2 linked regions of the Ketobacter alkanivorans genome follow. The protein of the gene in region 1 interacts with the protein of each later gene in a pairwise test. Links are inferred from orthologs where the notes say so. Each region holds a gene or a part of one and is shown in the gene's direction. Other genes may lie near its edges.

Evidence for each region.
Region 2: the proteins of hfq (region 1) and rho interact in binary tests that used the Escherichia coli proteins (3 or more experiments, as listed by UniProt). The link is inferred for Ketobacter alkanivorans from one-to-one orthologs.

What each region holds. Positions count from the first base shown.
Region 1 is NZ_CP022684.1:3,493,609-3,499,306, forward strand. What follows is about bases 1-2,911. They hold hfq (RNA chaperone Hfq), read left to right. Parts: upstream 1-1,279; coding sequence 1,280-1,543; downstream 1,544-2,911. Other genes in these bases: mutL (DNA mismatch repair endonuclease MutL), read left to right, coding at 1-220; miaA (tRNA (adenosine(37)-N6)-dimethylallyltransferase MiaA), read left to right, coding at 221-1,198; hflX (ribosome rescue GTPase HflX), read left to right, coding at 1,648-2,911. In the rest of the region: more of hflX, read left to right, coding at 2,912-2,976; FtsH protease activity modulator HflK, read left to right, coding at 3,045-4,193; protease modulator HflC, read left to right, coding at 4,193-5,059; Kalk_RS14975 (ATP phosphoribosyltransferase regulatory subunit), read left to right, coding at 5,223-5,698. UniProt on the Escherichia coli protein: RNA chaperone that binds small regulatory RNA (sRNAs) and mRNAs to facilitate mRNA translational regulation in response to envelope stress, environmental stress and changes in metabolite concentrations.
Region 2 is NZ_CP022684.1:2,109,336-2,121,616, forward strand. The notes cover bases 101-2,901. They hold rho (transcription termination factor Rho), read left to right. Parts: upstream 101-771; coding sequence 772-2,031; downstream 2,032-2,901. Other genes in these bases: trxA (thioredoxin TrxA), read left to right, coding at 101-407; Kalk_RS09125 (2Fe-2S iron-sulfur cluster-binding protein), read left to right, coding at 2,090-2,901. Outside these bases: more of trxA, read left to right, coding at 84-100; more of Kalk_RS09125, read left to right, coding at 2,902-3,097; Kalk_RS09130 (OsmC family protein), read left to right, coding at 3,116-3,556; Kalk_RS09135 (heme biosynthesis protein HemY), read right to left, coding at 3,627-4,871; Kalk_RS09140 (uroporphyrinogen-III C-methyltransferase), read right to left, coding at 4,868-6,085; Kalk_RS09145 (uroporphyrinogen-III synthase), read right to left, coding at 6,105-6,884; hemC (hydroxymethylbilane synthase), read right to left, coding at 6,881-7,816; Kalk_RS09155 (LytR/AlgR family response regulator transcription factor), read right to left, coding at 7,857-8,603; Kalk_RS09160 (sensor histidine kinase), read right to left, coding at 8,756-9,823; argH (argininosuccinate lyase), read left to right, coding at 9,982-11,394; Kalk_RS09170 (SLC13 family permease), read left to right, coding at 11,440-12,281. UniProt on the Escherichia coli protein: Facilitates transcription termination by a mechanism that involves Rho binding to the nascent RNA, activation of Rho's RNA-dependent ATPase activity, and release of the mRNA from the DNA template.

The sequences.
Region 1 (5,698 bases):
CAGCAGTGATCGCATTGAGCATTCCATCAATGAACTGCTCTCTACCATGGCCTGTCATGGCTCGGTGCGCGCCAATCGAAAGCTCACCCTGCCAGAAATGAATGGCTTGCTGCGGGACATGGAAATCACCGAACGCAGCGGCCAGTGTAATCACGGTCGCCCAACCTGGACTCAAATGTCGCTGGCGGAATTGGATAAACTGTTCCTGCGGGGCCGTTAAATGAAGACTGTCAGCAAACCCTGGTGCATCTTTTTGATGGGCCCCACCGCCTCAGGTAAAACGGCGTTGGCGGTGGATCTGGTGCAACGCTTCCCCATGGACATCATCAGTGTTGATTCCGCGCTGATCTATAAAGGCATGAACATCGGCACCGCCAAACCGGACGCCGAAACCCTGGTCAAAGCCCCCCATCGCCTGATCGACTTTCTTGACCCGTCGGAGAGTTATTCTGCCGCCGATTTTCGCACCGATGCGCTCCGTGAAATGGCCGATATTACCGCCCGTGGGCGCATTCCGCTGCTGGTAGGGGGCACGATGCTCTACTTCAAGGTGCTGCGGGAAGGCATTGCCAGCCTGCCGTCTGCCGACGATGCAATCCGTCGGCAGCTATTGCAGGAGGCCGCCGAACAAGGCTGGCCCAGCTTGCACACAGAGTTGGCAAAGGTAGATCCAGACTCCGCAGCCCGCTTAAACCCCAATGATGCCCAGCGTATACAGCGGGCGCTTGAGGTGTTCCGCAGCACCGGCATCCCCCTCAGCGAATGGCATCGCCGCCAAAAACAAGGAGGGGACGGTACCTGGGGTGGCAACGCTGAAGATTTCCCTTATCAGTCTGTCAATCTGGCGGTTTGCCCCCAGGATCGAGCCGTGCTGCATCGGCGCATAGCCGATCGCTTTCATCAGATGTTAATCGAGGGCTTTTACGATGAAGTGAAAGCCCTGTATCATCGCGGCGACTTACATTCCGACATGCCATCCATGCGGGCTGTGGGGTATAGGCAGGTATGGGATTGTCTGGACGGCAAATTGAGCTACGCTGAAATGGAAGAGCGGGGGATCATCGCTACCCGTCAGCTGGCCAAGCGTCAGATAACATGGCTTCGCAGTTGGAAGGATCTGCATTGGTTGGATAGCCCTGATCCAAAATTGTTGGAAAAGGTCTTGAAAATTTTGCCTGCGGACGACATGCTATCGTAGCCGACGATCTCTCTATCTATGTGAATCGTGATTTATTTTTGATCTTTTAGCCCGATTTTGGGCCAACACAAGGAGACTTTTATGTCTAAAGGGCACTCTCTACAAGACCCTTTTTTGAACGCCCTGCGCAAGGAACGAATTCCAGTATCCATATTTCTGGTTAATGGTATCAAGCTGCAAGGTCAAGTCGAATCTTTTGACCAATATGTGGTTTTACTGCGTAACACCGTTAATCAAATGGTCTACAAACACGCCATTTCCACCGTTGTACCGGCCCGCAATCCTCGTGCTCATGGCACAAACGATCGCCCCGGCCAGGAAAACGGCGGCAATTCTGAGCAATAAACTGGCAGAGTGGCTTTGGCCTGCGTCGCAAGCGACAGCTGAATCGGCTACGCAGGCCCGTCTCACTGATTCCGGCTGTGTTTGAATTGGTAGCAATCCGCTAAATGGAATCGCTTTTTGACCGTCCCCAAAGTGGTGAACGGGCCGTCCTTGTTCACATCGAATTTCCCAAAGAATTCGATGGCGAAGACCTTCAGGAATTTGAAATGCTGGTGGATTCCGCCGGTGCCCAGCGTCTGGGGGTGCTTAAGGGGTCGCGTCCGGCACCGAATTCCCGATTATTTATTGGTACCGGTAAAGTAGAAGAGCTGGCCGGGTTGGTTGCTGAATTCGAAGCCGATCTGGTGATCTTCAACCATTCCTTGAATCCATCCCAAGAGCGCAATCTTGAACGCGAGCTCAAATGTCGCGTGCTGGATCGCACGGGGCTGATTCTCGATATTTTTGCGCAGCGTGCGCGCACCCACGAGGGTAAGTTGCAGGTTGAGCTGGCTCAGCTTGAGCACCTTTCCACCCGATTGGTGCGTGGCTGGACTCACCTGGAGCGCCAAAAGGGCGGTATCGGCTTGCGTGGCCCCGGCGAAACCCAGTTGGAAACGGATCGGCGCTTGTTGCGGGCCCGTGTAAAGTATATTCAGCAGCGTCTGCAGAAAGTGCGTAAGCAGCGGGATCAAGGACGCCGCGCCCGTAAGCGTGCGGACGTACCCACGGTATCCCTGGTGGGTTACACCAATGCCGGGAAATCCACACTGTTTAATCGCCTTACTGCATCTGATGTGTATGCAGCAGACCAGCTCTTTGCTACCCTCGACCCCACATTGCGGCGCATTGATGTGTCAGATCTTGGCCCGGTTATTCTGGCAGATACAGTGGGGTTTATTCGTCATCTTCCCCATAAACTGGTGGAGGCGTTTCGTGCCACGCTGGAAGAAAGCCGCGAGTCTGATTTTCTGTTGCATGTGGTTGATGCCTGCTCCGAAGAGCGGGAAGACAATATATTTCAGGTTAATGAAGTGCTGCATGAGATTGGTGCCGATACTGTGCCGTTTCTCATGGTCTATAACAAAATTGACCTGATGGGCGACTACGCTCCTCGCATTGAACGAGATGACGAGGGGGTGCCTGTGGCGGTTTGGTTGTCAGCGCGCACAGGTGCAGGGATGACAGAACTGTTACAAGCCTTGAATGAGCGGCTGGGTAAGCGCATGGTGGAGGGTACCTTGTGTTTGGCACCCGAGCTATCAGCAGTGCGGGCCCATTGTTACGGGTTAAAGGCTGTACAGGCAGAGTCGGCTGACGAGCAGGGCAACGCGTTGCTTGATATTCGTATGCCGCAAAAGGCATGGGAGCAGATGGTAAAACGCTTTGAGTTGAACCGTGAAAACCTGGAACAAAGCTTGTCGGGGTTGCGAAATTCGACCCATTCGGAATAATAACCCTATTATAACGTTTTGAGATGCAATAACATTTCCCCCCAGCATAGAAAACAGCGGAGCATAGTATGGCTTGGAATGAGCCCGGTGGCGGGCGTAATCAGGATCCATGGCGAGGCCGGGATGGCCGCGGCCAGTCGGAACTGGACGATGTGATCAAAAAACTGCAAGACCGATTCGGCGGTATGCTGGGTGGTGGTCAGAACAACGATAGCGGCGGTTTCGGCCTGTTATTGCTGATTCTGGGCGTTGTCTTCGTGTTGTGGCTGGTGGCCGGTTTGTATCGGGTCGAACAGGCCGAAGAAGCATTGGTGCTGCGTTTCGGCAAATACCATGATACCGTCAGTGCCGGTCTACACTGGAACCCATGGGGCATCGATACTGTACAGAAAGTGGACGTAAACCAGCGTGAAACCATGCCGGTGCGCGCCACGATGCTCACCGAAGACCAGAACATTGTGGATTTGGATCTGCAGGTTCAGTTCGTGGTCACGGATTCCAGAGCCTATTTCCTCGAATCCAGTGCGCCCATCGACACCTTGCGTAATGCGGTGGAATCCGCACTGCGTCACGTGGTGGGTGGCAGCGAAATGGATCGGGTGCTGACCGACGGCCGTGAAGCCATCGCCGTAGAAGTGCATCAGCGCCTGCAGGAATATCTGGATCGTTATAAAACCGGTCTCACCATTGATAAGCTGAACATCGAAGATGCACATCCTCCCAAGGAAGTGAAAGCCGCCTTCGATGATGTTATCAAAGCACGGGAAGACGAAGAGCGCGTTAAGAATGAAGCGGAAGCCTACGCCAACCAAATCGTGCCAGAGGCGCGTGGTGAAGCGCAGCGCATGATCGAGGAGGCCAACGCTTACAAGGCCGAGATCGTGGAGCGATCCAAAGGTCAGGCCAACCGCTTTGAAAGGCTTTATGCCGAGTACAAGCTGGCACCGGAAGTGACCCGTCGCCGTATGTACATCGACACCATGGAAAGCGTGCTCAGCAACACGTCCAAGGTTCTGGTGGACGTGGATGGGGGCAATAGCATGATGTACCTCCCTATCGATAAAATCCTGGAAGGTCGACGTACAGAAGCGAAGTCCATTGTTGTAGAAGCTGATTCTACTCAGCAAAGCAAGGGTGCGACCAAAAAAGCCTCCGACTCCGTTCGTGGCTTGGAGCGAATTCGTCAGGCCCGTGAAACACGCTGGGAGAATCGCTAATGAATAACAAAAGTATGACAGTCTTACTGCTGATCGCAGTGGTTGCCCTGGTTACCGGTAGCGCCATATTCACCGTGAAAGAAAGTGAGCGTGGCGTATTGCTGAAATTTGGTGAAGTGGTGAGAGATGATCTGCAGCCAGGGATCCAGTTCAAAATACCTTTTATACATGAGCCGCGCCTGTTTGATGGCCGTATTCGCGTACTGGAAATGCGTCAGGAAGAGTATCTGACCCAGGAGAAGAAGCGTCTGATCGTGGATTCATACGTGATGTGGCGTATCAAAGACATCAAGCAGTTTTATATTGCCACCGGCGGCGGCCTTGAGACTCGTGTGCGGCTGCTGTTGGCCCCCCGTGTGAACGAAGGCCTGCGTAATCAGTTTGGTGCGCGTACTGTGTATGAAGTTGTGGCCGGTGAGCGGGAAGAGCTGGTGGTGGATTTGGCCAAGGCCATTGACGACCAAGCTCAGGAAGCCCTGGGTATTGATGTGGTGGAGATTCGGGTCAAGCGTATCGAGCTGCCTTCCAGTGCCAGTGCCTCGGTATACGACCGGATGCGTGCCGAGCGTGAACGTGAAGCTCGTAGCCATCGTGCTCGCGGTGCCGAGCTGGCAGAAGGTATCAGTGCTGCTGCCGATCGTGAGCGTACCGAGATCCTGGCTGGTGCCTATCGTCAAGCGGAAGAGCTACGGGGTGCAGGCGATGCGGAAGCAGCGTCAATCTATGCCAGCGCCTATCAGAAAGATCCTGAATTCTATAGCTTTTATCGCAGCATGGATGCCTACAAAGATGTCTTTAACAGCAAGAACGACCTGATCGTCGTGCAGCCTGATGGAGAGTTCTTCCGATTTATGAAGAGCGAGTAGGTAAAAAGGGGCCGAAAGGTTTAACTCGGCCCCTCGATGCGTGTTATCATAAGGAAACCGGGGCGATCCCCCGGTTTTTTTGTGGGCTAAATCAGGCCCCAAAACCTAAATCATGACGTACAACGACTCAAACAGAGTAATAGAGGACAACGGCGAACGCTTTATGGCCACAGCAGATCGATGGTTGTTACCCGATGGGATCGATGAAATCCTGCCCCCACAGGCGGCGAAACTGGAACAGTTGCGTCGGGACTTGCTGGATCTTTATAAAAGCTGGGGTTACGAGCAGGTGTTTCCCCCTCTGGTTGAGTATCTCGAATCCCTACTGACAGGTGCGGGCAATGATCTGGCCCTGCAGACCTTCAAACTGACCGATCAGCTCACCGGCCGCCTAATGGGCGTGCGTGCTGATATGACCACCCAAGTGGCGCGCATTGATGCCCATACCCTCAATCGAGAAGGTGTGACTCGCCTGTGTTATGCAGGCCACGTGTTGCATGCCAAACCCGAAAGCCTGGCGGCCAGTCGCAGCCTGATCCAGATCGGTGCCGAAATCTATGGTCATGGTGGCATCGCCAGTGACATCGAAGTGATCGGTCTGATGCTGGAAACCCTGCGTCGCGGTGGTTGTTGCGAATT
Region 2 (12,281 bases), 1.4 Mb from region 1 along the record:
CGTACAATCAGGCGATTAAAGCATTACTATAGGGTCCATAGCTGATCGCAACGACGACAGCCATGGCAAAACTGGAGAGACCAATGAGCAACATCGTAAATGTAACTGACGGCACTTTTGACGCTGAGGTACTTCAATCCGACAGCCCGGTGCTAGTGGATTACTGGGCAGAGTGGTGCGGCCCCTGCAAAATGATCGCCCCCATATTGGACGAGATCTCCGGTGAATATGATGGCAAGCTCAAAATTGCCAAATTAAATATTGATGACAACCCCGATACCCCGCCAAAGTATGGTATCCGTGGCATTCCCACCCTGATGCTGTTCAAAAATGGCAACGTAGAAGCCACTAAAGTGGGTGCTTTATCGAAATCGCAATTGACAGCGTTCCTAGACAGTAATATATAATACCCCCTGCCCCGATCTTCACGGGTCGGGGTTCCATTTGTCGTGTTTGTGTCTTCAACTTCTTATTAACAAGCTGAAAGCGCAACGCGGAGAGCAATTCCAAGCATCTCGTCGATTCCTCACCTCTTTCAACCCATAAACAAACGCTGTGAAGAATCGCTCATCAATTAACGTGTTTGATGTCGACATGCTGGACGCCTTGGCAAGCGAGTGCTAGATTGACTTTATTGCTCCTGTTTTTTGGAGCAGCAATTCCTAATTCAAAACGCATGAGTCTCTATAATAGCGCCCGACTCGCCCTGTATCCGCCGGGTCTTGGCTCTCCTTACCTTTAAATAATCAATCAAATATGACCTCCACGGAAATGAATCTCACCGAACTTAAAACAAAACCAATTGCTGAACTTGTTAACGTCGCTACCGAAATGGGCCTGGAAAACATGGCTCGTACTCGAAAACAGGACGTAATCTTCAGCATTCTCAAAAAGCACGCCAAAAGCGGCGAAGACATCTTCGGCGACGGTGTACTGGAAATACTCCAAGATGGTTTTGGCTTCCTCCGCTCCGCCGAGGGTTCTTACCTGGCCGGCCCTGATGACATCTATGTATCTCCAAGCCAAATACGCCGTTTCAATCTGCGCACTGGCGACACCATTTCCGGCAAAATTCGTCCGCCCAAAGAGGGAGAGCGGTATTTTGCGCTGCTGAAGGTCAACGAGATCAATCTTGATCGCCCGGAAAATGCCAAAAACAAAATCCTGTTCGAAAACCTGACGCCACTGTTCCCACAGGAACGTCTGATTATGGAAACAGGCAACGGCAGTACCGAGGACATCACCGCCCGGACCATTGATCTGGTGGCTCCCATCGGTAAAGGCCAACGCGGCTTGATCGTATCGCCCCCCAAGGCCGGTAAGACGCTGATGCTGCAGAATATTGCCCAGTCCATCACACGCAACAGCCCTGATTGTCATCTGATTGTCCTGCTGATCGACGAGCGCCCTGAAGAAGTAACCGAGATGCGCCGCACTGTGCGTGGCGAAGTGGTTGCCAGCACCTTCGATGAGCCGCCTTCACGTCATGTTCAAGTGGCCGAAATGGTATTGGAAAAGGCCAAACGACTGGTTGAGCACAAAAAAGACGTCATTATCCTGCTGGACTCCATCACGCGTCTGGCCCGTGCCTACAACACGGTGATTCCTTCATCGGGTAAAGTATTGACCGGTGGTGTGGATGCCCACGCCCTGGAGCGCCCCAAGCGTTTCTTCGGTGCCGCCCGTAACATCGAGGAAGGCGGAAGCCTGACCATTCTGGCCACTGCGCTGGTGGATACCGGCTCCAAAATGGATGAGGTAATCTTCGAAGAATTCAAAGGTACCGGTAACCAGGAGCTGCATCTGGATCGTCGCATTGCTGAGAAACGGGTATTCCCCGCCATCAACATCAATCGCTCCGGCACCCGTCGCGAAGATCTGCTGACCACCGAAGACGAATTGAAGAAGATGTGGATTCTGCGCAAAATTCTTCACCCAATGGACGAAATCGCTGCCATGGAATTTCTCATCGACAAGATGCGCGATACCAAAACCAACGAAGAGTTCTTCGACTCCATGAAGCGCAAATAGCGTATTCAACATGGCCGGTGCTTAAAACCACCGGCCATGTGTCAATGGCACATCAGACTTGGCACACCAGATCACCTTTCTACCCAGTCAGCTTCGCTGTCTGGTCGATGAATCCGAAACAGTATTGGATGCGGCTACCCGCCAGGGCTTACGCGTACCTCGTGCCTGTGATGCCGGTACCTGCCAACTGTGTGCGGCCAGACTAGTAACAGGCAAGGCCAGACTGAAACACCTGAACAACATTGTGGACGCTTCCGACGGCCCGATTGAACCTGTATTCTGTTGTTTGCTGCTTCCCCTTACCGATTTGCAACTGGAGATAGAGCGCGTGTTAGCACCGGGACAATTACCCACCCACCAAGTCAGCGCCCAAATTACGGACATCCACCAAGCCAGCAAGGACGTCAAGGTGGTGACACTGAGACTGCCGGCAGGCAAAAGAGTGGACTTCTATCCAGGCCAATACCTGCAGGTGGTTTTGGATTCAGAGAATAGCGCAGCCTTCTCCATTGCCAGTGCCCCGCGCAACGATCGCACCCTGGAACTGCATATCCGCGCCACCAACGACAGTGACAGCTACCCACTGCTGGAACGTCGCCTGAAGACCGGCGAAATACTCAAACTAAGCCTGCCCCATGGGGAAACAACCCTGCTCAAAATGCAGCATGCAAAAAAACTGATGATGATCGCTGCCAGTACCGGTTACTCCCAAATCAAGGCCATGCTGGAAGGGCTGACCGCCGCCAACGACCCACGCCCGATAACCGTATACTGGGGGGCCCGCTCTGCTAATGACTTGTATCAGCACGACGCAATGCTCGCCATGTCACAATTACACAGCAATATCACCTACATCCCTGTGGTGTCAGACCACCCGGAATGGCCAGGGCGGAGTGGCTTAGTTCACAAAGCGGTGCTGGATGATCTGCAAGGTAATTTCAGCGACTGGTCTATTATCTGTGGCGGCTCACCGCCCATGGTGTATGCGACTTTTGATGATTTTGTAGCAGCAGGCATGCAACCAGAACAGATGATTTCGGACGTGTTCGATTACGCCCCGCGTTAAAACGGCAAGGAATTTGTCATGAGTGATCACAACCAGTTCAGCATTCGATTGGAATTGATGGAAGACTACCTGTTCAAGATCGATTTTGGTGAATTTGGTGATGTGCTGACGGATGAGCCCCCGCCTCTGGGCAAAGGGGAAGGCCCCAACCCCGCTCGCATGGTTGCCGCTGCCGTTGGCAATTGCCTGTGCGCCAGCTTGCTGTTCGCGCTACGCAAAAAGAAGGATCAGCCTGGCAACATACAGGCCACCGTAACCGGCCAACTGGAGCGCATTGACGGCCGTTGGCGGATCGGCAAACTGGACGTCGTCATGCAGGTGGCAAACCCAGACAGCCTGTCCCATCTGCCATCAGCACTGGAGCAGTTTGAGGATTTTTGTGTGGTGACCCAAAGTATTCGTCAGGGTATTCCGGTGAATGTTACGGTGCAGGATACGGCGGGCAACACTCTGCAATAGCCGGTTGGCTGCTTCAGGATTTAACACCACCGGCACCACATTAGATTTCAGATTGCGCGCCGAAAAATCATCACGGCTCGGGGGAATCCGGCATCGGCAGGTCTGGCAGGCGTTCGGCAATCATCGCCAGCCCGGACTGGAAGTGCTCATTACTGGCTTGGGGCTCCCCCATGTGACTCAGTAATCGGCCTAGCTCACCGTAAGCCTGAGCGCTTTTACGAGATCGCAGGCTGGCTTCAAAATAGCTGCGGGCTTTATCCCAGCTCTTGAGCTGCAGACTGAGCCGCCCCATGGTCAGCAGCAACATTGGATTATTAGGACGCTCCTTGAGCCAGTTTTCGCACCACAGCATCTGTTTTTCCACATCGCCGCCCATGACCTGCCCATAGACCTGCACCAGCCCATCATCCCAGTTTTTGCGCAGCAGGTCAGTGATCACCCGTTCCGCGTCTGCTCCGGCGTCGGCTGCAATCAGGCCCTCTGCGTATATTCTTACCAGGGATGGCTCAGTGTGAAATTTCTTGGGAATCTGGTGCCAGGCATCTTTCAGGTTTTTGCGTTTATCCTGATTCGATTCGCCGCGCACCGCCCTTTTCAACTTGCCTTCGTAGCATAGCCGTGCCAAACGACTGAATTCATCTTCGCTGACCACCTTCTGTTTCTTCATGGCGGGCAATAGTTCCCGCAAGCTTTCCCAGTCTTCCAGCTCCACATACACCTTGGACAGCATTTTGATCACATAAGGATAACTGGGGGATTTGGCATCCCGCGACAGCTTCATCAACGTTGCCAGGCACTCCTCCCAGTGCCCACTTTGATACTGCAGGCGGGCCTTGGTGAGGCTGACCGCCGCATCGGCCCCCTTGGTGGATTCGTGGGCCAATCGCAAATACTGATCCCGTGCGTCATCCTTGCCCTGCTCATGGGCGGCCTGAGCCGCTGTAAGGTAGTTAATCAAGGGGACATCGTTGCCTCGGGCGGCTTTCGCCAAGCGCTTTTCAGCATTGGCCCAGTCACCTTGGGCCAGGGCAATCAAGCCATCGGTGGTGAGCTTATTGCTGCTACTGCGGAACAGGCTCAGACTGGTCAAGCGCCGCACAATGACCACCAGCCAGTACAACAGAACGGCAAACACCACCACCACCAAAATCCCCACCAGCAAACTGGTTTCAAAGGTGTGCTTACCATGGGCCAGCAGAATATAGCCCGGATCTTTTGCCACTGCCTTGAAGAACAGTGCGCCCACAAAACTGCCCATCACCAGAAACATGATGGTTGAGCCCTTGATGCGAATCAGATTGAGTAGCGACCTCACCGAGCGAACTCCTGCTGACCAGTCTCGTTCTGCAACTTCAGGATTTGCTGCTCACGTATGAGCTTTTCTTTGTTCCAATAGTCACGAAATACCCGCACGGCGCGGGATGATTCCTCGAGGGTAGGCATGGGTGGGCGTAGCTGTACAGCGAGCAATTCGCTGATTTCAGCGACAAAGAACTGGGTTTCACCGCTTTGTTGGTGAATGTACATTTCCACTCGCTCACGCGCACCGGTAAGACTGACCCGATAAGCCTGGTTATCCCCCCGCAACAACGCCAACTGAGCCTGCTGCAACAGCATAATGACATTACGGGCCAGGAATTCACGATCTTCTGTAAGGGTGATAGGACGCCCCTTGGGATGTTTCTGATAGTCGTAGAGCGAGGCCAGAAACTTTTTAAAGCGATACCAGAACAACGGCAGACCGTCTTCGGGCAGCACGTCTCCGGCTTGCGCCGTCATGGGCTCCTGCTTCAGCTCAAAACTGGGGATACCCAGCTTCACCACACGGTCACTGAGTGCACTCAGGCGCAGAAATATCCCTTCCACATCGACGCTGGTTTCCGAGGCCAGTTTCAGTTTGTGAATATCTTTGACCATGGCTTCCCGCAGCGTGCGTGCCTTGGGCTCTTGCATGGCACGAACAATATCGTCCGCTTCCGACATCAGTGCCAGCGCACCACGCGCGTCGCCCAGCAATGTCAGGCGCTGCTCCGCCACGGATAAAAAGTGTTCCACCTCTCTCAACATCCAGTCAATTCGGTGAGCGCCGCTGATGGCGGCTATGTCTTTTTCCAGCACCGAAATGCGTGACTGCAACGATTCACGGCTTTGATTGGCGCTTTTGATCGCATCCCGCTCCTGCTTGAGTTGCTGGGTCAGCTGTACCACCTCACCTTGCAGTTTATCCAGGCGGGTTTCGCGGGACTGCATAGCACGGGATACCGCCTCGCGCTCAGACAGCAACACCAACTTATCCTGCTGAGACTGATAGAACTGGTAACCCACAAGCCCGGCCGCCGCCACAGCCAGCAGCAGGCTGAGGGCAAGCACTGTTTTTGCCAGCCAACCCAAACGTGCCGGCACCGAGCTGGCCTTGGACGGCTGTTCAGAGCGCTTGATTTTGTCCTGAACGGACTGGGGAGCAGTGGAAGCGACCACGTCGGTGGACGGTACTGCGTTATGGTTGTCGCCCTGGTTCTGTTCGGTCATGGAGTTCCTGTTTGCCTTATCAATCCCGGTGTTGAATGGCCTTAATGGTTGCAATCATATCAGAGGCGGCGGGGCTGTCTGCCTGCCATACACGCAGGAAACCCTGTTCCCGGGCAAATTGCGCCAGGCGTCCGCTCACAACCACCAGTGGACAGCGTTGCAGACTGGCCACATCCCCCTCCACCATGCTCATGAGATTACGTAATCCATCACCGCTTGTCACGGTGAGAATCACCCTTTCGCCCCTCAGGGCCTGCAACAAGGGAGCTGTATCCACCGTGGGCTTAACCCGCCGATACAACTCAAGATAATCCACGTGCGCACCCCGCTGGCGCAAGGTATCTGCCAGTGTTTCCCTGCCCCCTTCACCCCGCAGGATCAAAATCCGCTGCCCGGTAAGATCCTGCAACTCTGGCCAATCCAGCAGAGTCTCGCTGGTGGCTCCCTGCTGGGCGGTTTTCAGATTCAGTCCCCACCCTGACATGGCCTCACCACTGGCAGGCCCGACCGCCAACCATTGCTGCTGCACCGGCCACTGAGGCCAGTAATCCGACAGTGCATCCAACCCCAGCCGCGCAGCGTTGGAGGAAACACAGATGACAAAGGCGTATCGATCCAGATCCAGTATCAGATTGCGCTGCAACGGGCCGATCTCAATCGGCTCGATCTGCAGCGTCGGCAAACTGATGACTTCGGCCCCAGCCTGCAACAAGGGCTCCCGGAGGGCAGCAGCCTGATCCAGAGGCCGGGTTACCACCACGGTAACGCCGTCGAGACTTGCCGTTAACGACTCGCTCATGGTTCGGACTGATACAACCGATCCAGAATCAGGCGGGCCCCCTGCCGCAGCAGCTCGTCCGCCAGCTCGTGGCCCAGAGCCTCTGCCTGATCGCGAGGGCCACGGACCTCATGACGTACAATTTTGGACCCATCCGGTTCGCCCACCAGCCCGCGCAGCCATATTTGATCGCCTTCGAGCACAGAATAACCGGCAATAGGCACCTGACAACCACCCTCCAGACGATTATTCATGGCCCGTTCCGCCGCCACCCGCGTGGTGGTGTCTGCGTGCTTCAAACACTGCAGCAATTCAATGGTATGGGCATCATCCAGACGACATTCAATACCTACCGCGCCTTGCCCCACCGCTGGCAGGCTTTCCTCGGCAGGCATGGCGCGACGAATGCGCTCATCAAAACCCAGACGCTTCAAACCGGCCGCAGCCAGAATAATGGCATCAAACTGGCCATCATCCAGCTTGGCCAGGCGAGAATTAACATTACCCCGCAAGTCGACAATTTTAAGGTCCGGACGCCGCTCACGCACCTGGGCCTGACGGCGCAGGCTGCAGGTGCCCAGCACCGCCCCCTGAGGCAAGTCGTCTATGGATTCATAATGATTGGAAACAAAAGCATCGCGGGGATCTTCCCGCTCACAGATCACCACCAGACCAAGTCCTGGTGGAAACTCCACCGGAACATCTTTCATGGAGTGCACGGCGATGTCGGCACGCTGCTCCAGCATGGCGACTTCCAGCTCTTTAACAAACAGGCCTTTGCCCCCCACTTTGGCCAGCGGCGTGTCGAGAATCACATCACCGCGGGTTTTCATACCCAACAGCTCAACCCGAAGGCCGGGGTGGGCCTGCTCCAGTTTGGATTTAACATATTCGGCCTGCCACAGGGCCAGGGGGCTTTGTCGGGTGGCGATACGTAATACGTTGTCTGTCATAGGGTTCTGCCTCAATATCTATGGCAGCAACCCTATCACATCAGAGCCTTTGAAGCAGCTTCTTCACCGCCGAGGCATGGCGCCGACTGACGGTCAAACGCTCGGCTATACCCTGTATTCTAAGCTGATATTGGCTGCCCTTATGCTCCATTCCCTCAACGTAGTCCAGCGCCACCAGTGCATTGCGATGGATGCGAAAAAAGCGCTCGCCAAATTCGGTTTCCAGATCCTTCAGGGTTTCATCCAGCAAGGTCTCGCCCTGACTATGGCGCACGGTGACGTACTTTTGATCGGCAAGAAAATAACGCACATCCGCCACCGGGATCAGCTCGATGCCGCGACGGCTGCGGGCACTGATGTATTCCCGCTCACTGCTGTCAGGGTCATGCTCTTCGCCCAGCTCTTTGCGCACGGCACTCATCTGCGCCTTATTGATACGGCTGGCTTTGCTGAGGGCACCTTCCAGGTCTTCCTGGCGCACGGGTTTCAGCAGGTAATCCACCGCATTCACTTTGAAGGCTTCAATGGCATGCTCATCGTAGGCAGTACAGAATATTATCGCAGGGGGGTTGTCACCATCACTGAGGCGGGAGGCCGCCTGCAAGCCGTCCATACCGGGCATACGGATGTCCAGCAGAATCAGTTCAGGATGCACTCGGGGGACCATCTCCAGCAGCTCTTGGCCATTTTCGGCCTCCCCGACACACAGGGTTGCTGGGATTTTCTCCAACATTCGTCGCATACGGTCACGAGCCAGGGGCTCGTCATCACATATCAACACTCGAATCATCGGACCACACTTCTCTTATTGTTCTCTTATTTTGGGTGCACGAATCAGGTGAGCTTTTCGTCATATTGATAACCTTAGCATGGATCCGGAGCCAAAATAGAGCACCAATTCAACCTTTTTGGATACTCTGTATACTTATGCGGCCAGATTCAACCTGTTTTAACCGGATAAGGGTACGACAACCGGGTGATATACCGACTACCTTCGGCATACCCGGTCAGTTTGGCGCGATCACCGTACAGGGCCGCCAACCGGTTGCGGGTATTCTCCAGGGCCATCCGGTTGCCGCCGGATTCCACATCAGCCCCCTTTTCCACAAAAGGATTGGTGATCGTCAGCTCAAACACCCCATGGGAGTAACTGGCGCGAATCTCCACGATCCCCCCTTGCGGCAACGGCTGCACCCCATGCAATACCGCGTTTTCCAGCAGAGGCTGTAAGGTGAGCAACGGAATCATCACCTCTTTAGGTACAGAGCGAATATCCCATTGCACATCCAGGCGCTTACCCAGGCGCAGCTTTTCGATATTGAGATACTTATTGCACAGTTCGAACTCCTCATCCAACGGCACCTGATTGCCCACATGGTGAAGGCTGGCCCGAAACAAGGCAGAAAGATCCTCCACCACCGTTTCAGCAGTGCGAGGATCGGTTTCAATCAAGCTGGCAATGATATTCATGCTATTGAACAAAAAGTGCGGCCGAATACGAGACTGCAATGCCTGTATACGGTGCAGCAATTCTGACTGCCGACGGGCAATCAGCATGGCCTGCAGGTAAAAATAGCGAATCACCAGACCACCAATGATGGCGGCAATCACCACATGCGTCAGCACAGAATTGGAGAATACGATCGCCAGCAGTGAGCCTTGCGGGTTGAAACTGAACCATACCTGACTGAGCACGCTCATCAGCCAGGTATTAGCAGGGATCAGCAGGTAGCTTAGCAATACCGCCCGCTGCTGCGGCAGGCTGCGCAGATAGCCCCTCAGCTTACAAAGAATCGCCGCACTGGACAGTGCCACCCACTGCACAAACAGCGACACCAGCCCCAACTGCATCCAATCGAATGCCATTAAACTGCTGCCAACCAGCACAATCACCAGAGAAAACAGCTCGGCAATCAGCACCAGAAAGAACACCGATTGACGATCGCAAAGATCCGGCAGAAAGAAGTTTTCCTCCTGCTCCTGTTGAGTCATGCTCGGTCTGCTCATTACCCGGGCGGTCCTTATGGCTGGTGATGGTTTGTGTGTAACTGCGTGATATACTCGCGGCTTCGAATTTCTGGGGCAGCGCCTAATACAACACCTGCCCTTCAGTATACGCCAAACTCGATTTGGCAGAGCGTAATTTACCGGTAACAGGATTCTCCATGTCTGACTCTTCCAAAAACAAACCTGCCCAGAATATCCAGTGGGGCGGCCGCTTCACCGAAGCCACCGACGCCTTCGTACAGGTCTTCACCGCCTCCGTGGACTTCGATCAGAAAATGGCCGAGCAGGATATCAACGGTTCCATCGCGCACGCCACCATGCTGGCAGAAGTCGGCGTACTGACCCAGGAAGAGAAAACCACCATCATCGAGGGGCTGGAAGCCATCCGCCTGGAGATCCGCAATGGCGAATTCGAATGGTCGGTGGCGCTGGAAGACGTGCACATGAACATCGAAGCGCGCCTCACCCAGCGCATCGGCATCACCGGCAAGAAACTGCACACTGGTCGCTCCCGTAACGATCAGGTAGCCACCGACATCCGCCTATACCTGCGCGACGCCATTGACGCGATTCTCTGCGAACTCACCCGCCTGCAAACCGGGTTGGTGGATCTGGCCGAGCGGGAAGCGGACACCATCATGCCCGGCTTCACCCATTTGCAAACCGCACAACCGGTAACCTTTGGCCACCACATTCTGGCCTGGAACGAAATGCTGTTCCGTGATTATGAGCGCCTGGTGGATTGTCGCAAACGGGTTAACCGCATGCCTCTGGGTTCTGCTGCGCTGGCGGGCACCACCTACCCCATCGACCGCTCCATTACCGCCAGACTGCTGGGTTTTGATGAAATCTGCGAGAACTCACTGGATGGCGTCAGCGATCGTGATTTCGCCATTGAATTCTGCTCTGCCGCAGCGCTGGCCATGACCCATATGTCCCGCTTCTCCGAGGAACTGGTGCTGTGGGCGTCCGCCCAGTTTGATTTCGTGGATCTGCCGGATCGTTTCTGCACCGGCTCCTCCATCATGCCGCAAAAGAAAAACCCCGATGTACCCGAACTGGTACGGGGCAAGACCGGCCGGGTTAATGGCCACCTGATCTCGTTGCTGACTCTGATGAAATCCCAGTGCCTGGCCTATAACAAAGACAATCAGGAAGATAAAGAACCCCTGTTCGACACGGTGGACACCCTGTTCAACTGCCTGCGCGCCTATGCCGACATGATGCCTGCTATTCAGGTTAAGAAAGACAACATGCGCGAAGCGGCCCGCCGAGGTTTTTCAACAGCCACCGATCTGGCGGATTATTTAGTGAAAAAAGGCGTAGCCTTCCGCGACTCTCACGAAATCGTGGGTAAAGCCGTTGGCTACGGCGTGGCACAGAAAAAGGATCTGGCGGAGATGTCGTTGCAGGAACTGCAACAGTTCAGCGACATAATCACCGACGATGTATTCCAAGTGCTGACCCTGGAAGGTTCCGTGAACGCCCGCAATCATCTGGGTGGCACCGCGCCAGCTCAGGTGCGTGCCGCAGCAAGCCGGGCACGCGCAAAAATCAGCGCCCGTGGCTAAACCTTAACTAAGCTGCACCCTCTAACGTCGGAGACACATACAATTATGGGTTGGGAAGCGTGGTTCACTATCGGGCTGTTGGCCGCCGTCCTTATCACCCTGCTGCGCACCGATCTCGCTCCCCATTTGGTGATGATGGCCGCTTTGACCGTACTCAGTCTAAGCGGCATTCTCTCTGCCAATGAAGCGCTTGATGGCTTCAGCAACCCCGGCCTGATGACCGTTGCCGCCATGTTCGTCATCGCTGCCGGCATGCAGGGTTCCGGAGCCATCCACAGCATTGAGAACAAAATGCTGGGCCACCCCAAATCCCTTACTACCGCCATCCTGCGCTTGTGTGCTCCCACCATCATGCTGAGCGCCTTCCTGAACAACACGCCCGTGGTGGCCACACTGATTCCCACGGTGCGCAGCTGGGCGGCCAAAATCGACATCCCCGCGTCCAAATTATTGATACCCCTCAGCTACGCCTCGATCCTGGGCGGCACCATGACGCTGATTGGCACCAGCACCAACCTTATCGTCAGCAGCCAATACGCCGAACTCACCGGTGACAACTCCCTTGGCCTGTTTAGCATATCGCCGGTGGGCGTACCGGTTGCGCTGTGCGGCTTGATACTGTTGATTTGGGTTGTGCCGCGCTTTTTGCCTGCTCACAAACAACGGCAAGCCTTCGCCAAACTGCGCGAATTCACCCTCGATGTCACCGTAGCATCGGCAGGGCCATTAGAAGGCAAGACTATTTCAGAAGCCGGACTGCGCAACCTGAAACGGGTGTTTCTGGCAGAAATAGAACGGGACGGCAGCCTGCTTGCGGCAGTTTCGCCATTGGAAAAGCTAAGAGGCGGGGATCGCCTCACCTTTGCCGGTGACACCGATGCCCTGTC